DNA from 4 places in the Parabacteroides sp. AF19-14 genome. Region 2 is predicted to be linked to each of the others. Evidence: riboswitches for the same ligand, from Rfam matches in the RefSeq annotation. Region 2 holds a riboswitch; each other region holds the start of a gene.
What was found. A riboswitch is a leader RNA that binds a small molecule or an ion and turns the genes downstream of it on or off. The one in region 2 is predicted to bind cobalamin.
Positions count from the first base shown of each region.

Region 1: linked by a shared signal. The riboswitch ahead of DWX33_RS07390 (porin family protein) and the one ahead of DWX33_RS23065 (threonine/serine exporter ThrE family protein) in region 2 are both predicted to bind cobalamin.
Region 3: linked by a shared signal. The riboswitch ahead of DWX33_RS00330 (sirohydrochlorin cobaltochelatase) and the one ahead of DWX33_RS23065 (threonine/serine exporter ThrE family protein) in region 2 are both predicted to bind cobalamin.
Region 4: linked by a shared signal. The riboswitch ahead of DWX33_RS13615 (ABC transporter substrate-binding protein) and the one ahead of DWX33_RS23065 (threonine/serine exporter ThrE family protein) in region 2 are both predicted to bind cobalamin.

Region 1 is NZ_QTMJ01000005.1:221,514-226,813, reverse strand. Features, by position in the region: gene DWX33_RS07400 (low molecular weight protein-tyrosine-phosphatase) at 1-33, opposite strand, end outside; gene priA (primosomal protein N') at 93-2,555, opposite strand; gene DWX33_RS07390 (porin family protein) at 2,643-3,251, opposite strand; cobalamin riboswitch at 3,543-3,746, opposite strand; gene coaW (type II pantothenate kinase) at 3,766-4,620, opposite strand; gene scpA (methylmalonyl-CoA mutase) at 4,750-5,300, opposite strand, start outside.
Region 2 is NZ_QTMJ01000006.1:134,955-140,254, reverse strand. Features, by position in the region: gene DWX33_RS08320 (PepSY domain-containing protein) at 1-477, shown strand, start outside; gene fldA (flavodoxin FldA) at 592-1,101, opposite strand; gene DWX33_RS23065 (threonine/serine exporter ThrE family protein) at 1,220-2,446, opposite strand; cobalamin riboswitch at 2,411-2,656, opposite strand; gene nrdG (anaerobic ribonucleoside-triphosphate reductase activating protein) at 2,923-3,423, opposite strand; gene DWX33_RS08300 (anaerobic ribonucleoside triphosphate reductase) at 3,457-5,300, opposite strand, start outside.
Region 3 is NZ_QTMJ01000001.1:77,510-82,809, reverse strand. Features, by position in the region: gene DWX33_RS00340 (bifunctional aspartate transaminase/aspartate 4-decarboxylase) at 1-61, opposite strand, end outside; gene aspT (aspartate-alanine antiporter) at 74-1,771, opposite strand; cobalamin riboswitch at 1,858-2,055, shown strand; gene DWX33_RS00330 (sirohydrochlorin cobaltochelatase) at 2,183-3,100, shown strand; gene DWX33_RS00325 (TonB-dependent siderophore receptor) at 3,248-5,300, shown strand, end outside.
Region 4 is NZ_QTMJ01000013.1:7,162-12,461, reverse strand. Features, by position in the region: gene DWX33_RS13630 (formate--tetrahydrofolate ligase) at 1-722, opposite strand, end outside; gene DWX33_RS13625 (hypothetical protein) at 1,116-1,628, shown strand; gene DWX33_RS13620 (precorrin-2 C(20)-methyltransferase) at 1,677-2,381, opposite strand; cobalamin riboswitch at 2,448-2,647, shown strand; gene DWX33_RS13615 (ABC transporter substrate-binding protein) at 2,710-3,873, shown strand; gene DWX33_RS13610 (iron ABC transporter permease) at 3,883-4,920, shown strand; gene DWX33_RS13605 (ABC transporter ATP-binding protein) at 4,922-5,300, shown strand, end outside.

The DNA of each region.
Region 1 (5,300 bases), on a different contig from region 2:
CACAAACAACAACCGTATCTTTTCCTCCTTCATCCCTAAGCTCCTTTCCTTTAATTTTCAATTTTCAATTCTCAATTCTCCATTTTCAATTCTCAAGCCGGGTCCACATCATAATGAACCAACAACTGCTTAAATAGCGCATATCCCTGCATCTCCGCATGAATCCCCTCCAATATCTCACGAAGCGGAGCGATCCCGGCGGATATCTCGATCTTCAAGACGATCTTCTTGATATGAAGCGTCTGTACCCGAGTGATAGGCGGCGTAACCGGCCCCAACACCCGCTCACCCAAACGAGCACGAAGTTTCTCGGCGTATAAAGCAGACATTTCCTGCAAAGCCTCCTCATTCCGACTTCGAAGGATCAAGACGATCAAACGGTAGTAAGGCGGGTAACGGAACATACTACGCTCGCTCAATTGCAAGCTCACCATTTCCTTATAAGCAAAATGCTGCACCATACGGATCAAAGGATGCTCCGGCTGAGTAGTCTGCAAGATCACCGTACCCCGCTTATCCCGTCGTCCGGCACGTCCGCTAACCTGTACCATCAATTGATAAGCCCGCTCGTGCGCCCGGAAGTCAGGGAAATTCATCAGGCTATCGGCACTCAGGATTCCGACCACGCTGACATTCCCGAAATCCAATCCCTTCGACAACATCTGGGTACCAATCAAGATTTGTGTCTTCCCCTTCTCGAAATCCGAGATGATCCGCTCGTAAGCCGTGCGGGTACGGGCCGTATCGAAATCCAGCCGCTCCACCTTCGCCGCTGGGAATTGCCCAGCGATCTCCTCCTCTACCTTCTCCGTACCGAAGCCTTGCATCTTGAACTCCGTCCCCTTACACTCGGGACATACCTGCGGCAAGCGGTAGGTATAACCGCAATAATGGCAAACCAGCTGATTATGCGCCTTGTGGTAGGTAAGGCTAACGTCGCAATTCACGCAACGAGGCACCCACCCGCACCCTCGGCACTCGATCATCGGGGCGAATCCCCGGCGGTTCTGGAATAGGATCGCCTGCTCGCCCCGGGATAGGGCCTCCCGCACCTTCTCCACCAACAGAGGGGAGAAAAGGGTATCTTTCATGATCTTCTTGCGCTTTAGCTCCTTCACGTCCACCGTAATAATCTCCGGCATCAAGCAATCACCGTAGCGGGTAGATAACTCAACCAGACCGTATTTCCCCGCCGTAGCGTTGAAATAAGAATCGATGGAGGGAGTGGCGGAACCCAATAAGGTCTTACCGCCGTGCATACCCGCCAAGACGATGGCAGCGTTACGGGCATGGTAACGGGGTGCCGGGTCCTGCTGCTTATACGTATTCTCATGCTCCTCGTCCACGATAATCAAGCCCAAGTCCTTAAACGGAAGGAAGAGGGACGAACGGACCCCCAATACCAGCATAGGCTCGTCGTTATGCAATAGCTTATTCCAAACTTCCACCCGCTCGTTATCCGAGAACTTAGAGTGGTAGACCAATAGCTTATCCCCGAATAATTTCGCCAGCCGTTCCGTGATCTGGGTCGTGATAGCGATCTCCGGCAACATATATAAAACCTGCCGCCCCAGCCGCAAGACCTCATGGATCAAACGGACGTATATCTCGGTCTTACCACTGGAAGTCACGCCATGAAGCAAGCAGACCTCCTTCGTCTTGAAAGCCTCATGGATCTCTCCATAGGCTTTCTCTTGCGCCGGACTGAGCGGATTCGGCTCTTGCAAGCGGCAGACAGATACTTGCAAACGACCCACCTCTTTCTCGTAACTCTCCAAGATACCCCGTTTCAGCAGCCCCTCCAATACCGCAGAGGTATAACCACTGCGTTCCAATAGCTCTTTCTTGGAAAGCTCCTTCGATAAAGCGGGATTCAAGGTATGGCTTAAATCCAAGAAGCTGACCAGCAGAAGCTCTTGCTTCTTCGCTCGTTTCAAATCCTCGAACACCGCCTGTAATTTCGTCTCATCCCGGTAAGCCTCGGCCAAACGGATAAACGCCTGTGTCTTGGGAACGAATCCTCGCTTTAGCTCCTCGCTCACCTCGACCGCCCCTTTCACCATCAAGGAAGAGACGATCGGGACAACATTTCGAAGACCGGTCTTCTTCTCCAACTCCGAGATCGTCAATTTCAAAACCCCGCTAAAAGCATCCAGTACCGCTTGCTCGTTCGGGCGCAAGGGGGCGGTGGCCTCGAAATCCTCATTATAAGTAACCGCCGTCTCGCTTTCCAACTTTAAGCCGGAAGGCAAGGCCGCCTTATACACGTCGCCCAGCTTACATATATAATAAGAAGATATCCATTTCCAGAAACGGAGTTGCGGACGGCGGAGCACCGGCGTGGCATCCAGCAAAGCGTAGATCTCCTTCGTCTCAAAATCGGATACCGGTTCCCGGTCGTGTACCTCCATGACGATAGCCGTATAATATCGTTTCTTCCCGAAATGCACGATCACCCGGCAACCGGGAGTCACGGCTCTCTCCAGATCTTCGGGTATCCGATAGGTATAGCTATTCTCCAAAGGAAGGGGAAGTATGACGTCCGCGTATTTCATTCAAACAGGTGTTTCATTACGAGCCCAAAAATAACAAAAAAGGCCGGACTTCTAAAGCCCAGCCTCTCTCATTTTATTTTCACCTATTTAGAACAAGATCGCTGCCGTGATAGACCATCCACGGTTCTTTCCGGCACCGTCGGAGAGGTTCACCTTCTCAATGCTATAGTTATCAGTCAGTCCCAGACCATAATTGAAACCCACCTGCAAGTGACTGATCAGTTCCACGCCGGCACCGAAGTTAAGACCTGCGCTGAAATTCTTCGCCTTCACCTGATCCGCTACGGAACCCGGGATATCCCAAAATTTATCACCGCCTACACGGAAACCGATATACGGACCGGCTGCCAAATACGTCTTGACGATCGGTAAACCGAATTTCCATTTCAAGTTGACCGGAACATCGATATAATCCGTCTTCATCGAAGTCTTAACCCCGCCAGCCGAGGTCGTCTCCAAACCTTTTTGCGAATACAACACCGCCGCATCGATCCCGACACCCACCAACGGTAAGGTCGTCTCGATCATCGGACCCACTTGGAAGCCGGTTACGTTATCCGCTTTCAACACGTCCGAGTTGAAATGAACAGACGATATATTCACACCTCCCTTGATACCGAATTTAAGCTGAGCGTTCGCCGGAAGCGCCATCAACGCTAGCAAGGCAACCATAACAAGTCCCACAATTTTCTTCATATTCATACTTCTTTTGTTAATTACTCGTTGCAAATAAACGCACTTTTCTAATAATAAACAAATATTCTCTATAGAGTGTTCACGGAATACCCCAGTCCTTTAAACGCAAAGAAAGCATGCATCTTACACACGGAGCTCATCCCGTCGGTCAGATTCATGCTTCTTTCCCTAATTATTATGGCAAAATAATTATCCGAAACCATGAGACGACTTGATAAGAAAACCTTGGATAAAGAATAGTAAAAACCGGATACGGTTCTTGCGTTCTCTTCCGGCCTTTCCTCGAAGCCGTCGAAAATATACACGCCTTGCAGGTCTTCTGACTTACTTCCGGTCTTAAGCGCCTTCCCATTCACTTGAATGAACAGTGGCAACAGTATTGCTCAACCCGTTTATGAAGCTTACAGCAGCGGGACTGTCCGGGATTCTCACCCGATTCCCTTTTAATCCCTATCCGGCGATTGCCGAAAGGGAACAAAGCATGTAGCAAAGATACATAAAGTTTTGATGTAGCCTAACACTTTCCACAAAAAATATCCTTATATTCCCGGTTCCTGATATAGCATAAAGCCGCCCCGATAGCCGTGCGATATTCGGCATACTCCGGTATCTTGAAATGGACATCGCACATCTCCTCCAGACGGGGGAAAATATCCGGGCATTGTGGCAAGCGAGTCAGGTTACCGATCAATACGATATTCTTGATATCGCCATTTAACGAGGCGAAAACAGCTCCTTGTCCGATGGTCTGCAAGACCATATGAACGATACCGAGAGCGATATCCTCAACCTTAGCGTTCGCGTCCGCTTTTCCGAAAATAGAGGCTGTCACGTCCAGCGGCAGGCCGGGTAGCGGATGCGGCGTAATATCCCGGATATGCAAGTCGATATCATTCAAGGAACCGTGCTCGGCCAAAGACGCTATTTGGTGAAAGTCATGCGTTTTCAATAATAGCTTAGACAAGCCGAGGATTGTTCCGCCACCGATACCCAATCCCCCGATATGCTCGATCGTGGAGCCTTGTACCTTGACAAAGGAGGTACCCGTTCCCATGCTGACCACCAATAGACTGTCCAGTCCCGTATTATATTGCGCCCCTAGCCCATTCGCAAGGAACTCATCCGTCTTCGCGGTTGGTAAGCCATATAAAGGTTGATCGATATAGGCGCTACCTACACCCGTCAAGATCACTTTCTCTATATTCGAGAGCGAGATGTTATTATCATAAATATACTTACCGAAGGCTCCGAATAAAGAGGTTACCGGATCGGTAGCTTTCACGAACATCGGGTTCTTGATCTTCTTATCCTCCACGCCGACGATCTTGGTCGTGCTACCTCCCACATCTATACCTATAACGATTCCCATGATTCTTTCCCTTTTTAATTGAATAATCGCTACAAAAGTACATAAACCCGCATACAATACTAAAAAAGGCCGGACAAAATCAATTGTCCAGCCTCTCTTTATTTAAAAACCGTAAGGTCTAAACTCTATTTATTCGCCTAACAAGATCTCAAGGATCTGGCAAGCTGCCTTCGATACGGAAGTACCCGGGCCAAAGATAGCGGCAACGCCAGCCTTATACAAGAAATCATAGTCTTGAGCCGGGATTACACCTCCAGCAATAACGATGATGTCCTCACGACCTAGTTTCTTCAACTCCTCGATAACCTGCGGAACCAACGTCTTATGACCAGCGGCCAAAGAAGAAACGCCCATTACGTGAACGTCGTTCTCCACAGCTTGACGGGCAGCCTCGGCCGGAGTCTGGAACAACGGTCCCATATCTACGTCGAAACCACAGTCCGCATAACCAGTAGCGACAACCTTAGCGCCACGGTCGTGTCCGTCCTGACCCATCTTAGCGATCATGATACGAGGCTGACGGCCTTCTTTCTTAGCGAATTGCTCGCAAAGCTCGCAAGCTTTCTGGAAGTCTGCGTCTTTCTTAGTTTCTGATGAATACACGCCTGAAATAGTTCTAATGATTGCTTTATAACGACCTACAACCACCTCGCAAGCATCGGAGATCTCTCCCAATGACG
Region 2 (5,300 bases):
ACATGGTCGTTTGGTTGGTACCGAAATGCCTTTTATAGTGTCTTCGGTATTAGTGCAAACCCGCCTCAAGCGCATCATGCTCCAGCTTCTTCCGGCGCGAAGAAACCCGCGAAGAAAAAGACGGATTACACACAATGGGCTGAGGTGTTATCGGCATTGAAAAGCCATTATCCGGACTTTAACTCAATCACGATCCAAGATGGCTCCGCTACGGTTTCTACGGCCCGTTATGGGAATACAAGAGGAAGCGACCGTTACTCCTTTGATCCTGCTACGGGTGAGATTACGGAAGTCCAATTATATAAAGATCTCCCAAAATCGGGGAAGATAAGAGGATGGATTTATTCCGTACACGTCGGCTCGTGGGGGGGAATGACTACCCGTATATTGACTTGCTTAGTTTCCTTGTTGGGGACGATCTTCGCGATAACCGGCTATTATTTTTGGATAAAGAAACAATTCAGGAAACTGAGATGAAAAGAAAGAGGTATGTTTGACCCACATACCTCTTCATAAATCTAAACCAATCAAGTTGAATACGCAAACGTTGTAATATTAAGGTTAAACAGTTATGTATGTAAAAGTGTGCGTCTATTCAATTCCTTCTTTCCTTATAGATTCCAACCACTGGTCGATCCGCCCTTCTGTTTGATCGTCTTCATTCATTTCATCCAAAGGAAGTCCGACGAACATACCGTTTATGCAGGCGGTGGAACTGTCAAATGAATATCCCGAAGCATCTACAGCGCCAATGAATTTGCAACCTGTATTTCGCAGGTCGGAATAGATCGTACCGATGGCGTCACAGAAAGTGTCGCTAAAAGAGGCTGAGTCTCCGCAACCGAATAATGCGACGGTTTTCTCACTTAAGTCCAGCTTTTTCAGTTTCCCTAGATAACTATCCCAATCATCTTGCAAATCTCCGGCGCCCCAAGTGGAACAGCCCAATAACAAGATTTCATAAGGCGCTACATCAGCGGGAGAAGCGTTAGATACGTCATGAATATCTTTGTCTTCCACACCCAGCTTCTCTGCGATACGTTTCGCGATCCCTTCCGTCGTTCCTGTAGACGAGCCGTAGAATATTCCTATAGTCTTCATTCCTATTTGTTTTTATAGTTTAATAACGAAGACAAATATCCGATATCTTATTAGTCTCGGCAATACCTACAAATATGTATTTTGAGGGTCGCGAATACCCACGAATGATCAGCTAAAGTCACCACTCAATAAACTTACCTCTTTGCCTGCGTTTCTCCAACTCCTCTTGCAGATAACGTTGGCGGTCTTTGGCGATGTAACGACGGGCGAAGATATTGGGGACGGCTACGCCTAAAGAGATACAAAGGATGATGAGGGCGGAGTTAATACCATTGGAGAAGGCGTTCGTAACCTCGCCGATCACCCCGTGAAGGTTGATAAAACCTAATAACGAGCGATACATCAATACTCCCGGGATCATTGGGATAACAGAAGGGATCGTCAATACATGGTTCGGTACATGGAACCAATGAACCGCTTTCACTGCGATCAGGCTGACAACGAAACTTCCCATAAACGAGCCGATCACGGGACCATAGCCCAGCTCGAAGTTCACGAAGTTCCGGATGCATACGGCGATAATACCACCTAAAGCAACCACCCATAATAAACGGCGTTGGATATTGAATATCATGGAGAAACCAACGGCGGATATGGCAGCTGCTATCGCATATACGTAATACGGATCATGCGGGACCATGCTTAGTTCGCTGAATTTATGGTCGATCGATACGTCGTTCATCACGAGCAGGCGCAAGGCGAAAGCGATACCGAAAGTCATTGCCGCTACCATCATCACCGTGTTTGCGGCACGGGTAATACCGACCAGCAAGTGATTATCGATCATATCGTCTACAAAATTAATCAAAGGTACGCCCGGTACGATGAATAGGGCACAAGCCAGTAACGGGAGATACGGAGTACCGGATATTCCCAGAAAAGATGAGGCATATGCTAGACAAGTACAAATAAAGGCGGCAAGAGCGATCCCCATGTAGGCGTTAAGGCCAGCCTCTACACAACGGGTACGCACCCTGAAACCGATAAAAGTACAGATCGAGGTTAACAAGAACGCGATCCAGTCTCCTCCAAATAACTTACAGAAACCTCCACAAGCGAATCCTGCTCCGATCGCTACGATATAAGGGGTATAATTCCGAGGTTGGCGAACTATCTTTTCCAATTCTTCCTCATATTTATCCAAGGAATAATCTTGTTCGATCGCCCGCCATGAGAGCTTACTGACCTGTGATATCGTTGTCATGTTAATACCATGTTTCTCGCATTTCTGGAATTTGGAGAATGAGTTTCGCTCATCGCTTACGTTCACCATAATCATGGTCCATCGGATATCGATATGCAATTTCTCCTCGGGAATCCCCATAAAGGCGGCCACCCGCTTCATGTTGCGCTCGATACGGTTCGTATCGGCGGCACTTTCCATCAACAATTTTCCCGTACGGAGCAAAAGATCCAATTTGCGCCGTAATAACAATACTTCCTTGTCTGTCATCATCTTCTTTCTCAGCAGCGGGACTGTACCGGATTCTCACCGGATTCCCTTTTAATCCGTATGCCCGAACGAGCGTACGGAACCAATTCGTATGCAAAGGTATGAAATCATGCTAATATCCGTCTCGCTTCAGTAAGAATAATTATCCGGATACTTATATATTCTTTGTTGAATGCGCTTCTATTCTATAAATCACGACGTGGTCTGTACAAATCACGCCGTGGATTTTATAAACCACGCCGTGGTTTGTACAGACCACGTTGAAAATTGAGGAATAGATGCTGATGTAATTCTCTTTATATATAAGAGAACGGATGTTTATTTCTTGTTCCGTACAAGATTTTATGCATGTGTGTGCCTTAAAAGCCTTAAATAAAAGGATCGTACTTGTATTTTACGATTTCCTTTTTATTTAAAGAAGCTTGCACGTCAATTAACCGTTGGTTGCTGCTTCCCCGGAATAAAAGGCTCTCATCCCGAAGGGTTTGTTTGTAGCGGCCATCTACCAATACGTCGATATAGGATAATAAGGCGGCTTGTGCCGGGTTCTTTATCAGGTCCTCGAATTTATATCCCGTGTAGCACCAGATCGTCTTTTGGCTTTTTTCCTTGATCGCCTTGGCTACCTCGGTGAAACCTTCCGGCTGGAACATGGGATCTCCACCACTGAAGGTGACGTTGGCGAACTCGTCAGCCAGCACTTTCTCCACGATCTCTTCCGTTCTTACTTTCTTCCCTTTATGGATATCCCATGATTCGGGGTTGTGGCAACCCGGGCATTTGTTCGGGCAACCCGCCGCATAGATGGCGGTCCGGAATCCCGGACCGTCTACGGTGGTATCTTCGATGATATCTATGATAGACAACATGGTAATTGAAAATTGACAATTGACAATTGAAAATTAGTTGTGGGTGATGCGGTCGTTCAGCTCGGATAGCTTGGCGTTGTTCCAACGGTCGGTGGTTCCTACCAAGTAACCGGTGATGCGTTGAAGTTTGTCCAAGTGTTTGCTGCCGCATTTCGGGCAGGCTTCCAGATTCGGGGTGGAGTTCTCGTAGCCACAATCCAGACAACGGTTACGATTATGGTTTACGGAACCGTATCCGATATTGTATTTATCCATCATATCCACGACACGCATGATCGCTTCGGGGTTATGGGTAGCGTCGCCATCCATCTCTACGTAAAAGATATGGCCGCCACGAGTCAAATCATGATAAGGAGCTTCCACTTCGGCTTTATGACGGGCACTGCACTTATAATATACCGGGACGTGATTAGAGTTCGTATAATAATCCCGATCCGTGATACCCGGAAGCGATCCGAACTTCTTACGATCTTTTCCCGTGAACTTGCCGGACAAGCCTTCTGCCGGAGTTGCCAGTACGCTATAATTGTGTTGGTATTGCTCAGAGAATTGGTTGGCACGATCCCGGATATACGTAACGATCCTTATGCCTAAGGCTTGCGAATCCTCATCTTCGCCATGATGCTTACCGGTAAGGGCCACCAGACATTCGGCCAGTCCGATAAAGCCGATACCCAAGGTGCCTTGGTTGATAACGGAGGCAATCGAATCGTTAGGCTTCAATTTTTCCGAGCCTAACCACAAGGAAGACATCAACAACGGGAATTGCTTCGCGTAAGCGGTTTTCTGGAACTCCATACGCTCATGCAACTGACGAGCCGTAAGTTCCAGCATATGATCCAGTTTAGCGAAAAATAGGGCGATACGCTCTTCCTTGTTCTCCACCTGCATGCACTCGATAGCCAATCGCACGATATTGATCGTCGAGAAAGAGAGATTACCTCGTCCGATAGAAGTCTTCGGTCCGAAACGATTCTCGAATACACGAGTACGGCATCCCATGGTCGCTACCTCGTGGATATAGCGCTGAGGATCGTCCGCTTTCCAATCCTCGCTTTGGTTGAAGGTCGCGTCGAGATTCAAGAAGTTCGGGAAGAAACGACGGGCGGTGACCTTGCAGGCCAATTGGTAAAGATCGTAGTTGCGGTCTTCCGGCAGATAGCTTACGCCTCGTTTCTTTTTCCATATCTGGATCGGGAAGATAGCGGTCTCGCCGTTACCTACGCCTCTGTAAGTACTTTTTAATAACTCCCGGATGATGCAACGACCTTCCGCCGAGGTGTCGGTTCCATAATTGATGGAGCTGAATACCACTTGGTTGCCTCCACGGGAATGGATCGTGTTCATATTATGGATAAAAGCCTCCATCGATTGGTGTACACGGCTTACCGTGCGGTTGATGGCATGTTGTATGACGCGTCTATCACCGCTTAATCCATCCAAGGTCTGTGTCTGGTAATCGTCGATAGGCTTATTATATAAGTGGGAGAAATCCTGTCCGTATAAATCCTCTAAGGTCTTTACTTCCTCGATAAAGCTATTACGTACGTAAGGAGCTAGGTAGAAGTCGAACGCCGGTATCGCCTGTCCGCCATGCATCTCGTTTTGGGCGGTCTCTAGAGAGATACAGCCAAGGATACTAGCGGTTTCGATTCGTTTAGCCGGACGTGATTCGCCATGACCGGCGGAGAACCCGTATTTCAAGATGCGATCCAACGGGTGTTGTACGCAGGTCAAGCTTTTAGTCGGATAATAATCTTTATCATGAATATGGAGATAGTTGTTTGATACGGCTTCCTTGACCTCTTCGCTCAATAAATAGTCATCGACAAACGGCTTGGTGGTCTCGCTGGAGAATTTCATCATCATGCCGGCGG
Region 3 (5,300 bases), on a different contig from region 2:
GGCTAATCTCCGACATCTTTTTCTCATATTCTCTCGTGACATGTATTTTCTTCTTGTCCATACATTATATATATTACATGATTAGCACAATAACGACACCCCAGATGATTAATAAAGTATTACCCACCGCATAGGTAACGGTATAGCCTAAGGCTGGAGTCTCACTTCCTACGGCATCTTCCACCGCTCCTAATGCGGCAGTTGTCGTACGTGAACCCGCCGTACAACCTAAAGTAATAGCCGGGTGGAACTTAAAAACGTAACGTCCCATCAGAATACCGATGATAAGCGGGATAGATGTCGCTAAAGCACCGATAATAAATAAACTTATACCGACTTCCTTCAATCCGGTCACGAAACTGGGACCCGCCGTGATACCGACTACGGCGATAAACATATTCAATCCCAAATTATTTAATATCCAGACGGAAGGCTCCGGAATACGCCCGAAGGTCGGATGCTTAGAACGAAGCCATCCAAAGACGAGCCCGGCTATCAAAGCACCTCCACTCGTACTTAGGCTAATCGGGACACCCCCGAAATGAATCGCGAGCGAACCTAAAATTCCCCCTAAGAAAATACCGATACCCACGAAAATCAAATCGGTCTGATTGGTTGGGCGATCGGGATATCCTAAAGCCGTCGCCGCTTTATTTACCTCTGATTTCATGCCTACCAATTCCAGCATATCACCGGAATCTATCACCGTAGCGGCCAAGACCGGGATATTGATACCCGCACGCCTTACGGACTTGATGCTAACACCATGCATGAACGATTGATTGCGTAAATAGCAGATCTTTTTCCCCACGTATTCCTTATGGATCACTAGTACGGGTAACGTCTCTGCCGGAAAATCGAGCAATTCAATGTCATTGACCTCGTCGCCAATCCAGTTCTCCTCTCCGATCACGAATTCCCGGCGACCGCTTAGGACAACCTCATTTCCGGTATGTAAAACCAAATCCGGTTTAACATCGGTTACTACATTATTAATACGGACACGCTCCACGAACAAATGCCGTCCCAATTGGTCTAAATACACCTCCAACTGCTTTACGCTTTTGCCATCCTTGAACCATTCATTACTAATCTTATAGGCCCGGAAAGTTACCGGACGGGCGGCAGGCATAAAGCCCGGTTGCTCGCTCTCGTCGTTATTTCCCATTTTAGCCTCTAGCTCTTTACACGCTTTTTTCACGTAGTCGAGTCCTCCTAAAAGACGTGGCCCGATATCACTCACTAACCATGCGGATCCTGCCGTACCGAAAATATAAGTTACCGCATAGGCCACGGGCATTACATTTACCATAGCACTTTTATCCGTATCGCTAATATTCATCTGTCCGATCGTATCTTCGGCAACTCCTAATACTGCCGACATCGTCTGGGAGCCCGCCAATAATCCTGCGGCCTCGCCTGCGTTATATCCCATAAGTTTCGCTAACAAAAAAGGAGCGATCAAACAAAATATACACATGACGGCGGCGAAAAGCATTTGAGGAAGACCTTCCTTTTTCAATCCCCGGAAGAACTGTGGCCCAACGCTATATCCTACAGCGAAGAGGAACATCAAGAAAAAGACGGACTTTAACGGTCCGCTTATATCGATTTTTAATTGCCCGATCAATACACCGACCAATAATACGCTGGTAACCGTTCCCAGCGTGAACTTCTTTATCTTAAACTTGCCAATCCAGAAACCGAGAGCTAAGGTTATGAAAACAGCTAGCTCCGGATAATGTTGAAGTAAATTAGTTATCCATTCCATATCTATTTATTTGATGTTAAACAAAAAAGATGCTATTGGAACAGGGATTCTTTGAAAGATGTTGTTACTTTTCGGGATTATTTATATAAATTTGCGACCGCTTAGGTGATAGAGTTTGTCTACCGACAACTCTATAAAAGGGAATCCGGTTAGAATCCGGAACAGTGCCCGCTACTGTGAAGCTCTTGAAAAGGAAAGCGTTCTGCTATGCCACTGTCTTAAGAAAGATGGGAAGGTTGCTTTCCGAGCCAGTCAGGAAACCTGCCAAGCGAAGTAATGATTAATTCCTCCCGGGGTCAGGAGTAATTAAGAGGATAGAAATATCACCTATATCTAAAAGATGTTGGAGACGTAATAATACGTTGTCTCCGTGGGATTGATATGTAATCTAATTATTAATATATTCATATGATGAGGAAACACTTACTATCTTTCTTCTTGCTGGTCATCAGCCTAGTTTGTCGTGCGCACGATGGCGAGAATTTTGTAGCATCCGATTTATTCGCCTCTTTACAACCGGGCGATAAGGCCGCTTTATTGATGGTACATTTTGGAACAACCCATGATGATACCCGTGCCTTGACAATCGACGCGATCAATCAAAAAGCGAAAGAAGCTTTCAAAGATGTTGAGTTGCGTGAGGCATGGACTTCTCGCATTGTAATGCGCCGCTTAAAAGCTCGTGGCGTAGAGAAACTGAACCCGATCGAGGCCTTGGAAAAATTAAAGACTGATGGTTATACACATGTCTTGATCCAATCCACGAATATAATCGAAGGTATCGAGATGGAATCCTTACGTAAGGATGTTGCCACCATGAAATCTTCTTTCAAGGAGATTCGTATCGGTAATCCTTTATTGTATACACCGGAGGATTATGAGGCGGTAATCGCCGCTATCATAAAAAATGGGGCGAAAGAAGGCGCTACTTTATTGGTAGGCCATGGCACTTATACACCGGCGACGGCCCAATATGCTATGTTGGATTATATGTTGAAGGAGAAGGGATTCAAGGATTATTCCGTAGGAACCATCGAGGGCTATCCTACTTTTGATACGATGGTAGCCCAAGTAAAGGCCAATGGAACGAAGAAAGTCTTGTTGATGCCATTTATGTTTGTTGCCGGAGACCATGCGAAAAACGATATCGCCGGTGATTGGAAAGAGGAATTGGAAAAGAAAGGCTACGAGGTAAGCGTATTTATGGAAGGTCTGGGACAGAATCCGGATATCCAGAAGATCTTCATCGAACATGCCCGTTTCATGGCTAAACATAAGATGATCGATATCGTTGATAAGAAGAAAGCTTATGCGGTAGAGAAGGACTAAAAAAGTTCACTACACAATGTTTTTTATTCCTTTCGGAAGAAAAAGTAATTCCTTCCGAAAGAAACTAAATTTTCATTCGAAGGAAAATGGAATTTCTTTCGAAAGGGATTTCACATGCATACAATAAACAGTTATAATGCTAAATATATGAAAAGAGTTTTGACAATCTTACCGTTGACAGCCTTATGTATCAGTACGATGCAGGCACAACACAAGAATGAGTACACGAATTTCGCCGATACGACATTCAATATTCAAGAAGTCGTAGCGACCGCCGCACGCAAGCCACGTCCACAAATCACGAAGTTGGACGTACCTATGAAATATCTTCCTATTTCAATTAATAGCATTACGGCGAGTAGTTTGGAGTTGAGAGGTATCCGTAATATCCAAGATGCGGTACGCTTTATGCCGGGCGTACGATTCCAAACATCTTATGGCGCATTTCAACAATTGTCGATCCGTGGTTTCGATCATTCTATCATGATGATAGACGGTATCCGCGATGAACGTTCGGCAATAAACAACTCTTATCCCGTACCCGATCTATCCTGTATCGAGTCTATTGAATTATTAAAGGGACCGGCTTCTGTACTTTACGGACATTCAGCCGTAGGTGGAACCTTGAATATCGTTCGTAAATCCCCGTCAGAGAAACAGAGCGTTAACGCCCGATTGGCCTACGGTAGTTACGAGAATAAAGAGGCGACGCTTGGCATGGGCGGTAAATTGGTCGGTCCGGTCAATTATTACGCCAATGTCAACTTTTCCGATCAAGAGGGCTGGCGTGATAATGGCAACCGTCGCTTTTCCGGTTATCTGGCATTGCAAGCTAAAATGACGGAACGTGACCTATTAGATGTTCGTGGAGGTTTTAACCGCGACTTCTATGGAACGGAGATTGGTCTTCCCGATTTAATGGCAAATGATGTATATAATGCGCAAACAGGACAGTTATATCTCCATAAAAATGATATGCTACCGGGACTTGACCGTGAGGCTCGCTACAATAACGAGTCCGACTTTATGAAGAATCACGCTTGGAACATATCGACGCAGTACACACATACTTTTTGGAACGGTGCGAAACTAACAGATCGCCTTTCTTACAATAACGACGATATCAACTATTTTGGGACGGAAGCCCTCGACTATCTCGAAAGTGATGATCCGATCTATGATCATTATTATATGAAAAACGGCCAGAAAAAATATATCTGTTTGGACAGCGTATATCTTTCTTTCCCGCTTCGCTTCTCCCATATCTCCAAGACTGTCGCCAATACGCTCGAGTTGAGCGGTAAATTCAAGACGGGTGAGATAAAGCATACGTATATGGGAGGTTACTCTTTCGTCGCCTTGAATCGTACCAGCTATTCGGGCTATAATTTAGGGGATGATGTTCAGGGTCCCGGCCTTTATTCGCATGTATCCGTTTATGATCCGCATAGCATGGGATATATGACCAGTAAATTCTCGAAAGCGACGGTTACGCATCATTATTCCAACAGCCTTTATCTTCAAGATATGGTTGAGTTCAACGAGCAATGGAAGGTATTAGCCGCTCTACGTTACGACTTTTTCCGTTATATGTCCGCCAGCGCTACAACTCCTACCGGACGACGTGAGTATGAGGAGCATTCAAGCTTCAATATGATAAAGAATAAGGCGTTGACTTATCGTTTCGGAGCGGTCTATCTGCCCCATCCGAATACATCCATTTATGCGTCTTTCGCCTCTTTCTTCAAGCCGATCCGTACGTTCTATCAAGATAACGTCATTTATGTAGGAGGTGATGGAAATCGTTTCGAGCCTGCTCGCAATGAGGAAGTATTTAAGCCGGAGAAAGGATACCAAGCCGAGGTGGGGCTTAAATATCAATTGAACAATATATTAAGCGCCAATGCCAGCTTGTTCTATATCCGGAAGATGAACAGTACGGCTACGTTGACCAACAACTATCAAGTGGAGGTAAACGGCGAGACTACCACGAAGAGCGTAATCGGACAGGTGGGTGTACAAGATTCCAAGGGTTTTGATTTTGATGTCACTCTTTCTCCGGTAAGCACCTTAGCGCTGACGATCGGTTATGGATTGAACGACTCCAAGATCCGGGAGATGAAAGAAATAAAGGATCCGGAATTGATCGAGGCTATCTATGGCAATAACCCGGATGAGACAAAGCAACAATTGAATAGCC
Region 4 (5,300 bases), on a different contig from region 2:
CCGGCTATGCCAAGATCATTTACCGTGAAAGGCTTATCTTCGTTTGTATAACCCAATAAAATATTTCCGACACGTCGTTTCAAATCCTCTATATCCGTAGCCAAGCAAAGGATCGCCATGATCTCTGAAGCGGGAGTGATGTCAAATCCGGTCTCGGTAGGGACACCGTTCGCCGAGCCGCCTAGACCCGATACGATGTTACGTAAGCTACGGTCGTTTACGTCAAGAACCCGTTTCCATTTGATCTCCTTCAATCCCTCGCAGGTGTTGCGAGTCTGATAAATATAGTTATCCAATAAAGCGGTAATCATATTGTGGGCGGAAGTAACCGCATGAAAATCCCCTGTAAAATGCAAGTTGATGTTTTCCATGGGAAGCACTTGGGCATATCCACCTCCGGCAGCACCACCTTTCATGCCGAAACACGGGCCAAGAGACGGCTCACGTAAAGCGACCACCGCTTTCTTCCCTATTTTATTCAGCCCTAAAGCCAGACCGATCGAAACCGTAGTCTTTCCGATTCCCGCTTTAGTGGGAGTGATAGCGGTCACTAAAATTAAATTATGCTGGTCCATTTGCTTTTTATCGATCAAATGGATAGGAACCTTGGCAATATACCTGCCATAATTTTGTACTTCCTCACGAGGGATACCTAACGTTGTCGCAACTTCCTTAATTTTACGCAAGTCTGTTTCTCTTGCTATCTCAATGTCCGATTTCATGTGCTTTATGTAAGTTTATATAGTTTGAACAAAGTAAATCTAATTTATTATAATAACAAAATGATACGGAACAAGGTTTTCCCCCTTTATGGAATAATAAGATTGTGTTATTTTGATATTTTTGTGCGAAGATGGCGATGATCTTGCTTTTTGTGATAGCTGTTAGGCTTGAAATTGAACTTTTTGTAAAGTGAACTTTGCAAAAATCATACGTTTTGCTTGTTGCACCCTTAAAGAATTATAAAATAGTCTTTAAAATTATTCATCTATGATAATTTGATTAATTTTGCGGTGTCACAACGATAAAAAGAAAGCTAAAATGGTTTGAGTGTGATAAATTGAAATAGATAAGAGATTAATAACATTAGCAATATAATATGTAAATTTAAGGTTATGTCAACAGTAAGATTTAGTCAGGTTACATTTGCTACTAAATCGTGGGTAGCAGAAGCATGGGAAAAGATGGTAGTGGAATTGTTTAGCGGCCGTGTCGTAGCGGAAGTCAAACAATTGGATGAAGTATGTGAATCAAAGTGGGAAGTAGAATTGAAGAAGCTTCAAAACGAGGTTCATTCTTTATGTCATCATGCGATCCATCAATTGCTCCCGATAGCCGGCTCTTATCAACAGGCATTACTGGATGACGTTGCCCAAGCCTATACGGTATACGCTCCGGAAGAAGCAGAGTCTATCTTCAACCGGGGAAACCAAGCGATCGAGGATATCAAAGGACATGTATCGGGTATTCGCTACAACGCTTGTAAAATGCGTGAGGCGAACCGTAAAGTAAGCGAGTTGGAAGATATGCACGCAAAAGCGATCATGTATCATAATTCAGTGAAACCTTATATGGATACACTTCGTTTCCATATCGATCAGCTTAAGCATATATTGCATGTAGCGTAATAAGATGGGCTGTCCGGGTTTGGTTACTCTCCGGGCAGCCTTCTTCTTTTAGCGAGGTTGGATAATCAGTAGGGAGAAATAGGGGAAATCCTTGGAATGTATAGTGGTGATATCAGTAGTATAATATTCTTTTCCTGTTCCTACATTCTCGAAATAATGAAAAACCGCCTTATCCGCATACTGCCGGATACAAGTATGAATAGCCTCTTGGCAACCCGGTAATTTCATGATGACGATGATCATTCCATTTTCTATTTTTGCCGAAAGTTCATCGAACGACGCAGTCCCGGGGATTACGTTAATTTGCTCCTCTTGTTTTACGATATGTATCCCGGCCAAGGCACCTGCCGCTATAAATGCCGGAATTCCTGCGATTCGATCGACCGGGATTCCTGCTTCCTCGAATTTATCGTATACATATTGTATAGATGAATAAAAACCAGCGTCTCCCTCGGCGACGATCACGATTTGTTTTCCTTTCAAATATTCAGCTTGGGCATCCAGAAACAATTCGTTATAAGCGTTTAACGCATCTGTCCGTTCCTTACTCATTGGCAAAATAAACGGATGGATCAAGGATTCGTCTACCTCAATAGCTTTCAATATATCCGTCGCCCGAGATATGATTCCATGCTTGCCTTGTGTAGCAGGACAATAGATAATATCAGCCTTTTGTAATGTTTTAAGCCCTTTCAGCGTAATTAATTCCGGATCACCGGGACCTAATGAGACGAAGTGAATAGGATGATTCATGTGTATCTGTTTTTATTTGAAACGCAAAAGTCCTTAAAATTGCGGATGTATACAAATATTCTTACTACTTTTGTCGCTGTAATAGGCTCCGCTTATCTCTTTTTCCGGGAGGCGGATTAAAAGGGAACCGGGTGAGAATCCCGGACAGACCACGCTGCTGTGAACTTCTAAACATTCGGACAATACCTTGGCCACTGGTTTCGTAATCGGGAAGGCGTCCAGAATGGAAGTAAGTCAGAAGACCTGCCGGTTCATAAATAAATGTTGCTGTCCCGTGGAGCAGGACGAGAGTAACTGTCAATGATCAACTGTCAATTAAACAAGGATTATGAATAAGTTTATAGCGGGTGGATGCTTGCTTTTATCGGTATTGACTTTATCATGTACTTCAGGTATCCGTGAAAAAGGAGAAATAGGGAAGACGGCTTCCGTAGAGCAATCCGCATTCTCGCAAGAGCAGGTTAAGCCTTTATACGCCCAAGGATTCAAGCTTACCTATGCGGATCAATATGTCTTGGCTGATATTCAAGATCCTCAAAACGAGGAAAGCACCACGTTTCATTATGCGTTCGTAAAAAGAGGTTCGAAACCCACGGGGATTCCCGTTGATTATACGATGATAGAGCTTCCTATCCGAAGCGTTATCTGTATGACTTCCCTGCAATTATCGAATTTTATTAAATTGGGTGCCTTGGATAAGGTCGTTGGGATTACCAGTACACGGCATTTGTTCAATAAAGAGATGAACGAACGCCTGAAAGAAGGTAAAACCGCAAAGATCGGTATAGAGGGAAATTTCGATAACGAGGTTATCATGAGTATGAATCCTGATTTGATCCTTGTATCGCCATTCAAGCGGGGAGGCTATGAGACGCTGAAAGACGTGGGTATCCCCTTGATTCCCCATTTGGGTTATAAGGAGACTACGCCATTGGGACAAGCTGAATGGATCAAGTTCATAGGCTTGTTGTTAGGGGTAGAGAAAGAGGGCAATGAGCGTTTTGCCGCCATTGAGAAGAGGTATAATGAATTAAAGGAACTTACGGCGGATGGCAAGGTTAAAAAACGTCCGATCGTTTTTAGTGGCGAGTTACGGGGTGGAAACTGGTATGCCGTAGGAGGAAAGAGTTTCTTGGCACAGCTTTTCAAGGATGCCGGCGCTGATTATTTCTTGAAAGACGATGAGCGATCCGGTGGTGTTACATTAGACTTCGAGACGGTCTATAACCAAGCGGACGATGCTGATTACTGGCGTATCGTGAATAGTTTCCCGGGAACGTTTAGCTATGAGGCATTGAAAGAGCAAGATCCTCGTTATGCGGATTTCCGTGCGTTCCGGGAGAAAGGGATTATCTATTGTAATATGAAGAACACGCCGTTTTATGAGAGTATGCCGACAGAACCGGAGATCGTCCTAGCGGATTTGCTTCATATCTTTCATCCGGATTTATTACCGGATCATGAGCCGGTCTATTATTCTCGACTTAAATAAGGAACACTGATGAGACATTCAAATACCCTATGGATGCTGGCGATTGTCACAGCTATTTTTGTTCTAATCTTTTTGAATTTGGTGTTGGGGTCAGTCTCTATTCCTCTTCAATCGGTTTGGCATATTATCTGGAATTCAGGAAATGAGCCTATTACATGGCAGAATATTATCTGGAAATCCCGGCTACCACAGGCATTGACGGCGTTGGTAGCGGGGGCCGGCTTATCTATCAGCGGCTTACAGATGCAAACCGTTTTCCGTAATCCATTGGCCGGACCTTCGGTCTTAGGTATCAGTTCGGGAGCGAGCATGGGTGTCGCTTTCGTGGTGTTGTTAAGCGGTAGTTTAGGGGGTGTTGCCTTGAGTAAACTTGGTTTTATGGGGGAGATCGCCTTATCGATAGCGGCCGTGATCGGTTCCTTATCCGTGATGGCGTTGATTGTATATGTTTCCCAAAAGGTAAAAGGAAATGTCACGTTGTTGATTATCGGTGTGATGATCGGTTACGTGGCGAACGCCGTGATCGGTGTACTTAAATTCTTTAGTGTCGAGGAGGATATCCGTGCATACGTGATTTGGGGATTGGGGAGTTTCGCTCGTGTATCCGGTAATCAGATGATGTTGTTCGTGATTCTTATGACCATCTTGATCCCTCTCTCGTTCCTGCTTATCAAAACCATGAACTTGATGCTTCTTGGGGATAGCTACGCACGCAATTTGGGACTTAATATCAAGCGGGCCCGTTTGCTGGTTATCACCTCGGCTGGGGTCCTTACGGCGATTGTCACGGCTTATTGCGGACCTATTATCTTCTTGGGGCTAGCCGTTCCGCATTTATGCCGGGCCATATTCCAGACTTCCGACCATCGGATTTTAATGCCTGCGGTCTTATTCGCCGGTGCGGCGTTGGCGTTGATCTGTAATTTGATCGCCCGTATGCCGGGGTTCGAGGGAGCGTTGCCTGTCAACTCGGTAACCGCTTTAGTAGGTGCTCCTGTAGTGGCTTCGGTATTATTTAGAAAACGTAAGAATGAATTGAACGAGTAAGATGAAACAAGATACGATTCATATTAACGGACTTTCGATCGGTTACCATTCTAAGAGTAGTACAAAGCTGGTAGCTAAAGGTATACACTCTACGATCTATAGTGGTGAATTAACCTGTTTGCTGGGTGCTAACGGGGTGGGGAAGTCTACTTTATTGCGCACGTTATCGGCTTTCCAACCTAAATTAGATGGAGAAATATTAGTTCTAGGAAAAGATATAGATACTTATTCCGATAAGGAATTGAGCACCACGATCGGTGTCGTATTGACCGATAAATGTGAGATCCGGAATATGTTGGTACGGGAATTGGTCGGAATGGGACGTAGCCCGTATACCGGTTTCTGGGGCAAGTTGAGCAAGGATGATAAGCGGATCGTGG